Regions from separate parts of the Rhodoferax sp. GW821-FHT07F03 genome, predicted to be linked through region 2. Evidence: predicted binding sites of a transcription regulator. Region 2 holds the regulator's gene; the other holds the start of a gene.
What was found. The regulator FliA, encoded in region 2, starts transcription of late flagellar genes. The targets are predictions, from matches to a motif close to CTAAAGTTTNNNNNNNNNNNGCCGNTA.
Positions count from the first base shown of each region.

Region 1 (6,546 bases), on a different contig from region 2:
CGCGCAGGATCGATCGCATAGACCACGGGCTCGGCATGGACCAGCCCCGCAGCCAGCGCCAGCACCCCATAACGCAACAGGCGCAGCCAAACCATGGTGTCAAGGCGCCAGCACACGGATCTGCACCAGGCGGCGCGTCTCCGCAACGGCTTCGCTGCTGTAGCTATTGGCCTGGGCCTGCGCACCGGTAGCGGCCACCGTGACCCACTGGCCCAGCGCCGCGCTGACCGTGGTGGCCATCTGGCTGCGCGACTGGCTGGGCAGCTCGGCATTGCCCGTGGGCGCCTCTACGCTGGCGGCCTGGACCTCGATCTGCACCGCCACCGGCTGCTTGCCACCGGGCCAGCGCGGCTGCACCGCCATGCTCTGGCCAGCCTGCATCCACACCATGCCGTAGCTGACGCCACCGCCGCTGCTACTGCCGGTTCCGCTGCTGCCCGACTGGCTGCTACTGCCCCCCACCACCGACTGCACAAAGCGGATGGGCACGGTCTGGCCCATGTGCAGCGTGGCCTTTTCGCCATTGCGCACCTGCACCTGCTGCGCCACCAACGGGGCGCTGGTGGCCTGGGTGCTGACGGTGTAGGCCGCGGATTCGTCGATCTGGCGCAGCTCTACCGTGAGATTGCGCTGCGGTAGTTGGGCCAGTACAGGTAAGGCCAGCCACAGGCCGGTAACGACCAGAAACAGGGATTTACGTGCATTTTTTGGCATTGCAATATTGTTTCACGTTTGTTTCACGTAGCCGCTTTGTGTGCCTGATGCGTTATGTAAATAAGGCCCCATATACAGCCTATCCAGGGCTTTATTCCAGCCCTTGTTCTGCATGGCCTTGCCTATATTGAAATGGACAGCCAGCCTCATTTTCGGCGGAGCTTTTATGTATACGGACACGATGACATTAGACAGCGGCACGGCGGGGGCATCGCCCAGCGGCCTGCTGCTGGAGGTGGACTTCAAATGGCTGATGGCTGGCCAGGGCCGTGATATAGACCCCGCACGGCTGATGCATGACCGTGGCTACGCCAGCAGCTGCCTGGAGTTTGCACTGCACTCGCCCTGCGCTCCCTTGCGTGCCTGTGCCAGCCGCCTGATGGTGGTACTGGGGCTCTAGGTTTTACCGGCCATCCGCAAAGCCAGCGCACTCAACGCCTCATAGGCCGCGCCGGCCTGGGCGTCCCAGGCCGTGACGGCCTGCGCCTGACGGGCAATGGCCGCGGTGTCGCCGCGCGCGGCCGGCCCGGTCAGCGCGGCGGCTGGACCCAGCGCGGTGATATTGGCCACGGCATTGTTCAGCAACATGCGGCGCAGGCCTGGGATCAGCTCCGCCGGCACGCCGCTGCTACGCCAGGCGTCTTCGGCCACGCTCTGCAGCACCGGCAGAAAGTTGGTGGCAAACACCGCCGCAGCGTGGTACAGCAGCTTGTGCTCCGTGGCCACGCCAAAGCATTGCGCGCCAATGGCCGTGAAGGCGCTGCGCAAAATTTCGCAGGCCGCCGGGTCACCTTCCAGCGCGCAGGCGGTACCGGCAAATTGGGCCACGGCCGCGTCCACCGAGGCAAAACTCAGAATGCAATGCGCACTGGCCGTCTGCCAGCCCCGCTCAGCCAGCGGTGCTAGCAGCCCATGGCCCAAGGCCCCACTGCAGTGGAAGGCCAGCGCAGGTGTGGCATTGGCAGACAAGGCCGCCGCCAGCGCCTGGGCTGCGGCGGAAATCTGCGCATCCGGCACGGCCAGCATCCACACATCGGCGGAGCGCAGGGCCTGCGGGTTGTCCACCGCCCGGCCCGCGCCAATGGAGGCACAGGCAAGCTCGGCGCGCTGCAAAGAGGTGGTCAGCACGTCCTGTACGGCGAAGCTGCCCTGCTGTCGCCACAAGCGTGCCAGGGTCTGGCCCACGCGCCCCGCGCCCACCAGGTTCAGGGTTTTCATGGCGGGTCGCTGGGCAAATGCCATACACGGTTGCGCCCGGCACGCTTGGCGCGGTAGAGCATGCCATCGGCATGGGTCAGCAACTCATCCAACGTGGCATCGGGCTCGGACATCACCACGCCGAAACTGGAGCTCAGTCGCACAGGCCTGCCGTCGTTGGACAAGCACAGCGCCTGCTCCACGCCCTGGCGCATACGCTCGGCCAGAGCCAGGGCACCCGCCAGGTCGGAATCCACCGCCACCACCACGAATTCATCGCCGCCGATGCGGCCAAAGAGGTCGGTCTCGCGCAGATTGCGCTGGCAAGCCTGCACCACGGCGACGATGGCGCGGTCGCCCACCGAGTGGCCGAAGCCGTCGTTGACCAGTTTGAAGTTGTCGATATCAAAGGCGATCACCGCGATCTGCGTCTGCGCGCGGCGCACGCGCTTGAGCTCCTGCTCGGCCCGCTCCAGCAGATGCCGGCGGCTCAGGATGCCGGTGAGTGCATCGGTATTGGCCAGCAGGCGGAACTGGTTTTTCAGCCGCACGACCTCGGTGATGTCGGTGGAGATGCCCACATAGGCGTCCACCACGCCGTGGTTGGTGATGGGCACCTTGATGGACCAGTAATGGCGCGTCACGCCGTCGGCGTCCACCAAGGTTTCTTCGCCGGTGGATTTACGCCCGCTGTCAAACACCTGCTGGTCCATCACGCCGAAACGCTCCGCTTCCTCCGGGGGAATCATCTGCGCATCCGTCAGGCCTACGATGCTCTCCTGCGTCTGACCGAACAGCTCGGCAGCGTTGATATTGGCGTACAAATAACGGCGCTGCCGGTCCTTCATATAGACCAGAGCCTCCAAATTATTCAGCACCGTGCCCAACAGCGTCTTCTGGGCCATCAGCGTACTCTCCAGGCGTCGACGCTCGGTGATGTCGGTAGAAATGCCGCACAGACCAACGATCTCGCCACTTGGTGCGCGCAGCGGCAGCTTGACGGACCAGCAGATCGTGGGCTGCTGCTGGCCCTTAGCCAGAGTGACCTCTTCCAATTCGACCTTCTCTCCCGTGGCGATGACGTGGCGGTCATTGGCCATGAATTGGTTGTGGACCGTCAGATCGAAAAACTTGTCGTCCGCAGCGCCCACCACCTCGTCCAGGCGACAACGGAACTGCTTGCACACCATGCTGTTGGCGTAGGTGTAGCGGCCCTGCAAATCCTTGGCATAGACATAAGCGCCCACATGGTCCAAGGTGGTTTGCAATGTGAAGACCTGCGCGATCAACTCTTCATAAGAAGCTTCCATGCGCACTCCTTACTTTTGAATACATTCATTCTAGGGGCTCCCCTGCTCTTGCGCCGTCCTTCAGTAGGCGGGTATTCCACGGCTAGAAACCTGTTCAAAGTCTTTTTTTGGGCCTCCCAAAAGACTTTGAACTCGCTCTAAGATGCCGTATGCATACGTCTCCCGTCCCCGCCAGCACCGCCCAAGACCGCCTGCGCACTCTGCCCAAGGCCGAGGTACATGCCCACCTGGAGGGCTGTTTCGAGCCCGCCTTGCTGGCAAGTTGGGCACAGCAGGCGGGTGTAACGCTGCCACGGCCTGTGGATCAGTTGTTTGCCTTCCAGGGCCTGGGCGACTTTCTGCACTTTCTGGACTGGGCCTGCGGGCTGGCCGACACACCCGAGCGCCTGGCCCAATTGGCCTATGCCTACAGCCAGCGCCTGGCCGACAACGGCGCGGGCTATGCCGACCTGATCGTCAACCCCAGCCACTGGAAGGCCTGGCATGGCCGGCTGCCAGCCATGCTGGACGCCATAGACGCCGGGCTGAGCGCCGCCGAGCAGGACGGTCTGCCGCCGGTGAACCTGTGCATCAGCCTGCTGCGCACCCAGTCGGCCAACGCGGCGGTGCAGTTGGTGGAGCAGCTGGTAGCGCTGCGCCATCCGCGCGTGGTGGCCCTGTCCATAGACGGCAACGAAGCCGCGGCCGGCCGCACCGGCCCACGCTTTGCCGAAGCCTTCCAGCGCGCCGGGGCCGCCGGCCTGCGGCGCACCGTGCATGCGGGTGAATCCAGTGGAGCCGAGGGCGTGCGCGACGCCATCTTGCTGCTGGGCGCGGACCGTATCGACCACGGCGTGCGCGCCATTGAAGACCCCTCCGTGGTGGCCCTGCTGGTGGATCGGCAGATACCGCTGGGCATCTGCCCCAGCTCGAATCTGCTGCTGGGCGTTTACCCCTCGCTGGCCGAGCACCCGGTAGACCGGCTATACCGCGCCGGCGTACGCGTCTCGCTGAACACCGACGACCCCTCGCTGCTGGGCGCCAGCCTAGTGGGTGAATACCAGCGCTGCCAGGCCGCGTTTGGCTGGACCGACGCCGACCTGCGCACCATTGCCCGCACCTCCATCGAAGCCAGCTTTGCCCCGCCAGCCACGCGCCAGCAACTTTTGCAGGCGCTAACAGCCTGGTAGTTGCTATGTATTCAATAGCTGATTGCGCAGTTAATACGTACGCCACAGCCATTTTTTCATAAAAACGGGAAATCCCGACTCCAGACTGCCCGCAAACCGCCGATAACCAGGAACCGCGTTCTACGCCCCGCCAGGAGACCCGCACCATGGGAATTGCCAACACCACGGCCGTGCAGTCGGCCACCGCCGCCGCACAAGCCCCCGCGTCCGACAGCCTGAACATCCGCGTGCTGAAAAAAGCCCTGGACCAGCAGGAGAGCAACGCGCAGACCCTGTTAGACGCCCTGCCCCAGCCCGCACCCGCACCGACACTGGCCACCTCCGGCAGCCTGGGCACCCAGCTCAACACCTACGCCTGAGTTTCAGGATAAAAACCGGCGCTAGCGCAGATAAATCCTGCGCTGGCAGCTATAGATTTAGCAGCATGCCGTGGGCCCAGGGACCGGAGGCGGTCACAATGCAGCTTTCCCCCACGAGATACCGCCATGCTGTTTGAAGCCTTTGCCTTTCTCCATTTAGTGGCCGCCATCGTCTGGATGGGTGGCATGACCTTCATGCTGTTCGCCCTGCGCCCCGCCGCCCTGGTCGCCATGGAGGCCCAGCCGCGCGCCCGGCTGATGGTGCAGGTGATGCAGCGCTTCTTCCGCCTGGTACTGGGCGCCATCGTGCTGCTGTTGGCCACCGGTGGCCATATGTACAGCAGCAGCATGAAGGCCGCCCGCGCCGCTGGTGCAGGCCTGCCCCTGGGCTGGAGCCTGATGGCCGGCCTGGGCCTACTGATGGTGCTGGTGTTTGGCCATATCTACTTTGCCGGCTTTGCCAAGTTCAAGCGCGCCGTAGCCGCCGCCGAATGGCCCACCGCCGCGCGCGCCGCCGGCCAAATCCACAACCTGGTGGTGCTGAACTTTGTACTGGGCTGGCTGGCGATTGCTGCGGTGAAGTTCATCCACTAGGAACGAAACAGGCCTCTAGCGCAATTAATTCCTGCGCAGGAAGCTACGTATTTCATAGCAAAAGCCTTCCACTAAAACCCGCCTCTATGGCGGGTTTTTCATGCACCCGAACTAGACGACTGGTCTACTTGATCCACAATCCAACCCATGCTTGCCGACGCCTCCCCCACCCGTAACCAGATCCTCGACTGCGGAGAACGCCTGATCTCCAGCAAGGGTTTCGTGGGCGTGGGCCTGGCCGAGATACTGGCCAGTGCGGGCGTGCCCAAGGGCTCGTTCTACCATTACTTCAGCTCCAAGGAACGCTTTGGCGAGGTGCTGCTGGCGCGCTATATCGAGCGCTATTTGCAGCAGCTGGACGCGTTGCTACGGCCCGACGGCACGCCGGCACGTGCCCGGCTGATGCGCTACTGGTCGTACTGGAACGTCACGCAATGCGGCGTGGGCGACAGCACAGAGCCTGCGTCCAGCCCCAAATGCCTGATCGTCAAGCTCAGCGCCGAAGTGGCCGACATCTCTGAACCCATGCGCAAGACCCTGCGCGAAGGCGCCGACGGCGTACAAAAACGCCTGGCCCTGTGCCTGGAGGAAGCCCGGCTGGACGGCTCCGTGCCCGCCAGCCTGGACGCCTCCAGCACCGCCGAAACCCTGTACGCGCTATGGCTGGGCGCCAGCCTTTTGTCCAAGCTGCGCCGTGACGGCAGCGCGTTTGACCAAGCCACCCGCAGCACCGAACTGCTGCTGGGCCCACGCACCGCCTGAGCCATGCATGTCCATCATTTTTTCACCGGCCCAACTAGCCGACCGGTCTATTTACAACTACTCGTTCTAAAAACAAGGGGCCCCCATGCTGAACTTTGACTTCCACAACCCCACCCATATCGTCTTTGGCAAGGACCGCATTGCCGACATCGCCAAGCTGGTGCCCGCCGGCGCCAAGGTGCTGATCCTGGTCGGTGGCGCCAGTGCCGAAAAAACCGGCACCCTGACCGAGGTGCGCCAGGCCCTGGGCACGCGCCAGCACAGCACGTTTGCGGGCATCGAGCCCAACCCCAGCTATGACACCGCCTTGCAGGCCGTGGCGCGCATCCGGGCCGAGGGCTTCGATTTCCTGCTGGCCGTGGGCGGCGGCTCGGTAATTGACGCCACCAAGTTCATCGCCGCTGCGGCCCTGTTCGAAGGCGATGCCTGGGACATCCTGCT
Region 1 is NZ_JBWKQM010000001.1:259,433-265,978, reverse strand. Features, by position in the region: gene AC07R0_RS01185 (YceI family protein) at 1-95, opposite strand, end outside; gene AC07R0_RS01180 (secretin GspD/PilQ domain-containing protein) at 100-714, opposite strand; gene AC07R0_RS01175 (hypothetical protein) at 896-1,114, shown strand; gene AC07R0_RS01170 (Rossmann-like and DUF2520 domain-containing protein) at 1,111-1,932, opposite strand; gene AC07R0_RS01165 (sensor domain-containing diguanylate cyclase) at 1,929-3,221, opposite strand; gene add (adenosine deaminase) at 3,371-4,390, shown strand; gene AC07R0_RS01155 (YjfB family protein) at 4,537-4,749, shown strand; gene AC07R0_RS01150 (CopD family protein) at 4,876-5,343, shown strand; gene AC07R0_RS01145 (TetR/AcrR family transcriptional regulator) at 5,491-6,105, shown strand; gene AC07R0_RS01140 (iron-containing alcohol dehydrogenase) at 6,191-6,546, shown strand, end outside.
Region 1: AC07R0_RS01155 (YjfB family protein) is a predicted target of FliA. The motif match lies at 4,469-4,495, and genes of this name have one in related genera.

Region 2 (6,546 bases):
ACTGCCCTGCAGGGATTGCAGTGCCGCGATTTGCGTGGCCATGCTTTTCATGGTGTCGTTCAGCGTCTGTATGCCCGACACGGTGTTGATCTGCGCCAGTTGACTGGTCATCTGCGCGTTGTCCATGGGGTTCATGGGGTCCTGGTTGTTCAGCTGGGCGACCAGCAGTTTCAGGAACCGGTCTTCGGAGGCTGCTGCCGTCGTGCTGTTGCTGCTGGACGTGGATGTGCCTGCGATGGAGCTGCTGACGGCGTTGATGGCGGAGTAATCGACGGCCATGGCTGGATTCCCTGTAAAAAATTATTGACCCATCTGCAGCGTTTTGAGCAGCAGGGTTTTGGCCGTGTTCATGACTTCAACGTTGTTCTGGTACGAGCGCGAAGCGGAAATCATGTTCACCATTTCGTCCACGGCGTTCACGTTGGAGTGGGTGACATAGCCGTCGGCATCGGCCATGGGGCTGGTCGGGTCCAACACCTTGCGGCCGGGTTGCTGGCTTTCCGTGATCTCTTTTACCTTGACGCCCGCGGCGCTTTCGGCGCCCATCAGCGTGGTTTGGAACACCACCTGGCGCGCCTTGTAGGGCTGTTGGTCTGGCCCGGCCACCGCATCAACGTTGGCCAGATTGCTGGCCACCACGTTAAGGCGCTGCGACTGGGCGCTGATGGCGCTGCCAGAGACATTGAATATGGAAAACATGGACATGCGTCACTCCTTGGAATCGGCCTGGGCTTATTGCCCCGTGATGGCGCTGAGCATGGTTTTGGCCTGCCCGTTGATAAAGCGCAGCGTGGCTTCATAGCGGACCGAGTTGTCCACAAAGTTGGCCCGTTCGCGGTCCAAGTCCACCGTGTTGTTGTCCAGATTGGGTTGGCTTTGCACGCTATAGCCCAGTTTCTGGCCGCCTCCAATGGTGCTGTCGCTCAATTCCGGCATGTCCATATGCCTGGCGTTGGTCTTGTTGCCAGTAACCAGGCTGGAGCTGGATGTGGCTGCCTCCATGGCGTCTTTGAACTTGAAGTCGCGCGCTACATAGCCAGGGGTATCTACGTTGGCGATATTGCTGGCGATGGCGCGCTGGCGCTCAGCGCGCAGCACCAATGCCTTGCTCTGGAAATCAAGCCCACCCACCATTTTGTCCAACATGCGACACCTCGCGTTTTCGCTAAAGCGAGACATCCGGTGCCATCCCGGCTCTCGCGTTGGGCAAATTATGAGAAAACTTGAGTCTTTTGAGCCCTGGAAGAAGCGGGTGATTTCTGGCCAGTTCCCGGCTTTGTCTTTGAGTGTGTTTGCCTATAGTTCCGCAAGTTGCGGACCGAATCGGCGTGGTGTTCCGCGTGAAGCCAGTCGGGGCATGGAGGTGTTATGCAGTTTCTTTCTTCTCTGGTGGGCGTGCGCCGTGGCGTTGGCGCCGCTGTGGCGGCCTTGTTGTGGTCTGCAGGGGCCTACGCCCAGGTGGAGTCGGAGGTCCTGAGCGTGGGGCAGCGCTGGGCCGAGTCTGCCGTGGCCCAGGTGCCAAGCGATGTGTCCGGGAGCGGTACGTCGTTGCGCATGGAAGTGGTCGTGGGGGCGCTGGATACGCGCTTGCGTTTGGCTCCGTGCGCCAAGGTGGAACCTTACCTCCCAGCCGGTACCCGTCTATGGGGTAAAAGCCGCATAGGCTTGCGCTGTCTGGACGGGGTGACCCGTTGGAATGTTTTTTTGCCGGTGGCAGTGAAGGCTTTTGGCCCGGCCTGGATCGCAAAATCGAATGTCAATGCGGGTGCCGTGCTGACGATGGCCGACGCCATGGCTGCAGAGGTGGATTGGGCGGACGATGTTTCGCCGGTTGCGGCCCTGCCTGAGCAGTGGGTGGGTCAGATCGCAACGCGCTCTTGGGGTGCAGGGCAGGTAATACGCCAATCCATGCTGAAGCCGGCCCAGGTGTTCCAGGCAGGTACACAAATCCGGGTTTTGGCCCAAGGCGCGGGCTTTCAGGTGACTTCGGATGGCCAGGCCATGACAGCCGGTGTGGTGGGTCAGGTGGCCCGCGTGCGGATGGATAGTGGGCGGGTGATGTCTGGAATGGTGCTGGACGCCCGTACCGTCCGGATTGAAATGTAACAAGATCAGCTTTTTTACGCCGACTACTGTTTTTAGGGCTAAAGATAATGCGGATTCTGCCGAAACCATTGCTACGATGCTTCACGTTTGAGGCGGTTGGAGAGTGTGATGAAAATTGGAACAGGACAAGAGCTACCGGGAGCGGTTGGTTCTGCCAGCCTCAAAAAGGCCGAGCAGGACAAAAGCGCTGCGCCCGCCAGCATTGCGCAGCAGAGCGCCCAGACGGCGCCCTCGACAGGCGCATCCGTGTCCGTTTCCACCTTGGCTCGCACCCTGGAAACAGCCGACCGCGGCGTGAGTTCCGACTTCGACAGCAAGAAGGTGGCCGAATTGCGGGCTGCCATCAAGAACGGGACTTTCAAGGTCGATCCGGAGGCGATTGCAGACAAATTGCTCTCCAATGCCCAGGAAATGCTGAGCGTCACCTCCAAGTAAGCGCTTATTCGCTGTCTTTTCATCTGGGGCAATAACCATGTTTGCATCCCGTCTGGAAAACAGTTTGTCCCAGGTTGAACAATTGCTGGAAGATGTTTCGGCTGCCTTGCTGTCTGGCGAGCCTCTGGTTTTGGAGTCCACCAGTTCTGCATTGAGGCAGGCGGTGGTGGGGCTGTCAGGTTTGTTGCAAGGCCCTGCAGCTTCAGCCCGTCTGGATCAGGTGCTGCGTCAGCGGTTGGCGCGGGTTTCGCTCACGTTGTCCCAGCAGCGCACTAATTTATTGCGCCGGGCCGTGGTGGTGGACCGAGCTTTGGCTGCGGTGTTACCCCAGGCAGCACAAGCGCAGACCTATGGCAACGGCGCAAAGGCATCAACTTACCGAGGTGGTGCGGCCCGTATATATGCCGCCATGGCAACCTGAGTGCTCTTGCGCCCATTAAAAAAGCCGCCCCATCAGGAGCGGCTTTTTTAATGGGCCTAGATAGTCAAATCAGCGTTAGTGGCTGCGCATTTTTGCCCGTAGGCGGGCAATTGACTGGCTATGCAGTTGGCAGACGCGAGACTCCGTGATCTCCAGCACTGCGGCGATTTCCTTCAAATTCAGATCGCTTTCGTAATACATGCTCATGATGTATTGCTCGCGTTCGGGTAGGGTCTTGATGGCTTCTACCAGCGATTCGCGCAGTCGGTGATCGCGCAACAAGTGCAGCGGGTCGGCTGTTTCATCGGCTACATGGCGGTCCAGGAAGCTGGCTTCGTCATCACCCCCGCCGGTCATGTCCTCCAAATAGACGAGTTGGGTACCGCGTACCTTGCCCAGCAGGCTTTGGTATTCGGGCAGCGAGAGTTCGAGTTCGGCCGCAATTTCGGATTCCATGGGGCCGCGGCCCAGCTTTTGCTCCAGCTTTTGAACGGCCCGTTCTATGTCCTTCTGGCTTTTACGCGATCCACGCGACATCCAGTCGCTGTCGCGCAGTTCATCAATCATGGCTCCGCGTATGCGTTGCGTGGCGAAGGTCTCAAACTGCACGCCCTGGGCGACTTCGTAGCGGGTCAGGGCTTCAGACAGGCCGATCATGCCGACCTGTATAAGGTCGTCGAGCTCGATATTCGGCGGCAGCTTGGCAATCATGTGGTGCGCCAGTCGCCGAACCAGGGGCACGTACTGGCGAATCATGTGTTCGCGGTCCATGTGGCCTTTGGCGGTGTACATCAGCGTGCCCCCATGACGGAGATGTCTGAAGCCCATGGTTTGCTGTGCGCTGCCGTGGACAAACCTTGCACGACCGGGGCGGCATTGGCCATGAGACGCAGTACGAGGCTGTGCACATCGTCCCATACGGGTTTATGTTGCTGGAAGGAGCGCACCGTCATGAATTCGGTATTGCAGCCCAGATATATCTGGGCGCATTTTTGCAGTACCCGGCCCGTGGTTCTTGCCAGGTTTTCGGCGCGTTGTATAGGAGAGGTGATGACCGGCACAATAATGGGTAACAGCCGCGCTTGCAGCAACAGATTCTTGATATTTTTATAGGCTTCCAGCACGGATTCTCGCAGCGAAGTGACTGCCAGCAGGGGGCGCACCTCGCTATTTATCAGCAGCGCAGTCAGTAAGGGGGCCGCCCCATACAGTACGACGACGTCGCAGTTTCTAAACAAGTGGCCCAATGGCTGCAAAGGCATGGGGTGTTCCTGGCTGGCAAGCTGTGCCAGGCGACTCAACCCTAGCCGGGCTGGCACGATGTGCAGCGGCAAACTGGGAGCCGGTGCGTCCTCCAGCCAGTGTGCGCTATCCAACAGGTTCTGTAAACCAGGGTTGTCTTCCGATTCCTGGGTGGTGGCGTCCAGCACGGTTACGCGGTATTGCAACTCTTGCAAGGCGCCACAAACTTGCCACAGTAGCGGCAGTTCGGTGGACGCATCTCCCTGGCTGACCATGGCGATCACGCTCCAAGCGGCCTTGGGCGTCCATCGCCGCAAGCTTTCGCCCTGATCAGCGCAGGATTCAAGCATGTACCCGTTCCTTGCGGTCGGGTTCGGACTGGCCGGGCGAGAAGAAGAAGTTCAAGTCCAGTGCCTTGGGATCGAATGCCGATTTGCTTGACGAGCGCATGGATGCCCGCACCAGCTTTTTGGCGTCGGCTGCTTCCCAGTCTTCCGGCACGCGCTGGCCGTTGCACACTCCGCGCAACACCAATTGGTGGCGGATGATGGCGTCCAGTGCGGGGCCTAGTTTGGCGGCTTCGTCTACCTTGGACAGAATGGCTTGCTGTATGCCGCGCGTCTTGAAGGAGGTGAGTACCTCGTCCAGCGTATCGCCATGGCCGCCGGCATTTACCACCAGCAAGCGGTTGACTCCGGGCAGGTCCAGCACGTCCAGCATGTCGCGCTTGCGCGGGTCTCTGGGCGCCAATCCCGTGGTGTCGATAAGCACCATTTTTTTGTTGCTCAGCAAGCCCAGCAGATCCTGCAGTGCGGCGCGGTCATGGGCCAGGTGGGCGACTACTCCCAACATGCGTCCGTATGCCCGTAATTGCTCGTGGGCGGCGATGCGGTAGGTGTCGAGGGTAATCAGTCCAACGCTGTTGGTGCCGTACATACGTACGCATTGCGCGGCCAGCTTGGCTGCGGTGGTGGTTTTGCCCACACCGGTGGCGCCCACCAGTGCATACACGCCGCCTTCTTGCACCATGGATTGGCCGCTTGCGTCGGTGTGCAAATTGCGCTCCAGTACGTCCATCAGCCAGCGAACGGCTTCTGCGGCCGTGGCTTCTTCGGGCAGGCGCTCAATGACGGCTCGCGCCAGGGTGGGTGAGTAGCCAGCCCGGATGAGCTTCAGCATCAGGTTCGACTGGATTGGATCGCTGTTGGCCTTGCCCAACCAGGCCATGGTGTTGAAGCGCTCTTCAATCAGGTCTTTCATGGACTGCAGTTCGTCCACGATACCTTTGGAGTTGATGACGGCGGATGCCTGAGTTGCCTTCGGCTTGCTGAACGCAGGCGTCGACAGGGGGACTGCGTGGTTGGCCCGCGGTGCTGGTGCTGCCGCTGGCTTGGGCGGCTCCATTTGCGTGCGGTGGATTGATTTTGGAGGCAGGCCCTCGTCATTGGGGCCGCTGACGGTTTCATGCCGGCGGCGCAGCATGCGCTCGCGCACATAGTCTTGAAACGACAGTGTACTCATTGCCAGCTGCTCTGTGTCTTCCTGTACCGGGATTTGCGCCATGGCCTGTGTTGCGGCAGAGTTGGCCGCAGCTGGCAGGATTTGGGCGGGCCGACCTAAAGACTCAGCCACTTTGTCCAATCCAGACAAGGCGTCTTCGGCGGTTGCCACTACTTCCACGCCGTTGGGTGTGGGGCGGTTCGACAGTATCAGTGTGCCGTCCCCAAAGACTGCACGGGCCTTCGCCAATGCTTCGCGGGATGTTGCGGCGTGAAAGCGTTGGATGTTCATGTCAGTGCACCTTTAAGAATCGGGCCAATGCGGATGGTGTGTGTTTCGGGAATTTCGCTGTGTGCCAGCACCTGCAGGCGGGGGGCGACGCGGCGGACCAATCGGGAGATGGCATTGCGAATCTGGTCCGGGACCAGCAGGCAGGCGGGAACACCCAGCTCTTCTTGTTGCATGGCGACGTCTGCCACGTTACGGGTCAGCAAGTCGGCAACACCGGGGTCCAGCGCCGGGCCAGCTGCGTTGCCCAGGGCTTGCACCAGCATGCGCTCCAGGCCTGGTTCGATGGCGATGACATTGAGCTCGCGGGTAGGGCCGTAGATCTGTTGCACGATCGCTGGCGACAACGCAATGCGCACGCGGCGAGCCAAGTCCGCCGGGTCTTGTGTATTGCCGGCATGCTCGGCCAGGCATTCGACAATGGTGCGTATATCGCGGATGTGCACAGACTCTTCCAGCAGTAGCTGTAAGACTTTCTGGAACGTGGCGATAGACACCATTTTGGGAACCACCTCTTCGATCAATTTGGGAGCCAGTTTGCTGACATGTTCGAC
Region 2 is NZ_JBWKQM010000010.1:221,756-228,301, forward strand. Features, by position in the region: gene AC07R0_RS17120 (flagellar hook assembly protein FlgD) at 1-279, opposite strand, end outside; gene flgC (flagellar basal body rod protein FlgC) at 301-705, opposite strand; gene flgB (flagellar basal body rod protein FlgB) at 733-1,146, opposite strand; gene flgA (flagellar basal body P-ring formation chaperone FlgA) at 1,369-2,106, shown strand; gene flgM (flagellar biosynthesis anti-sigma factor FlgM) at 2,215-2,541, shown strand; gene AC07R0_RS17145 (hypothetical protein) at 2,579-2,962, shown strand; gene AC07R0_RS17150 (RNA polymerase sigma factor FliA) at 3,038-3,754, opposite strand; gene AC07R0_RS17155 (P-loop NTPase family protein) at 3,754-4,554, opposite strand; gene flhF (flagellar biosynthesis GTPase FlhF) at 4,547-5,995, opposite strand; gene flhA (flagellar biosynthesis protein FlhA) at 5,992-6,546, opposite strand, start outside.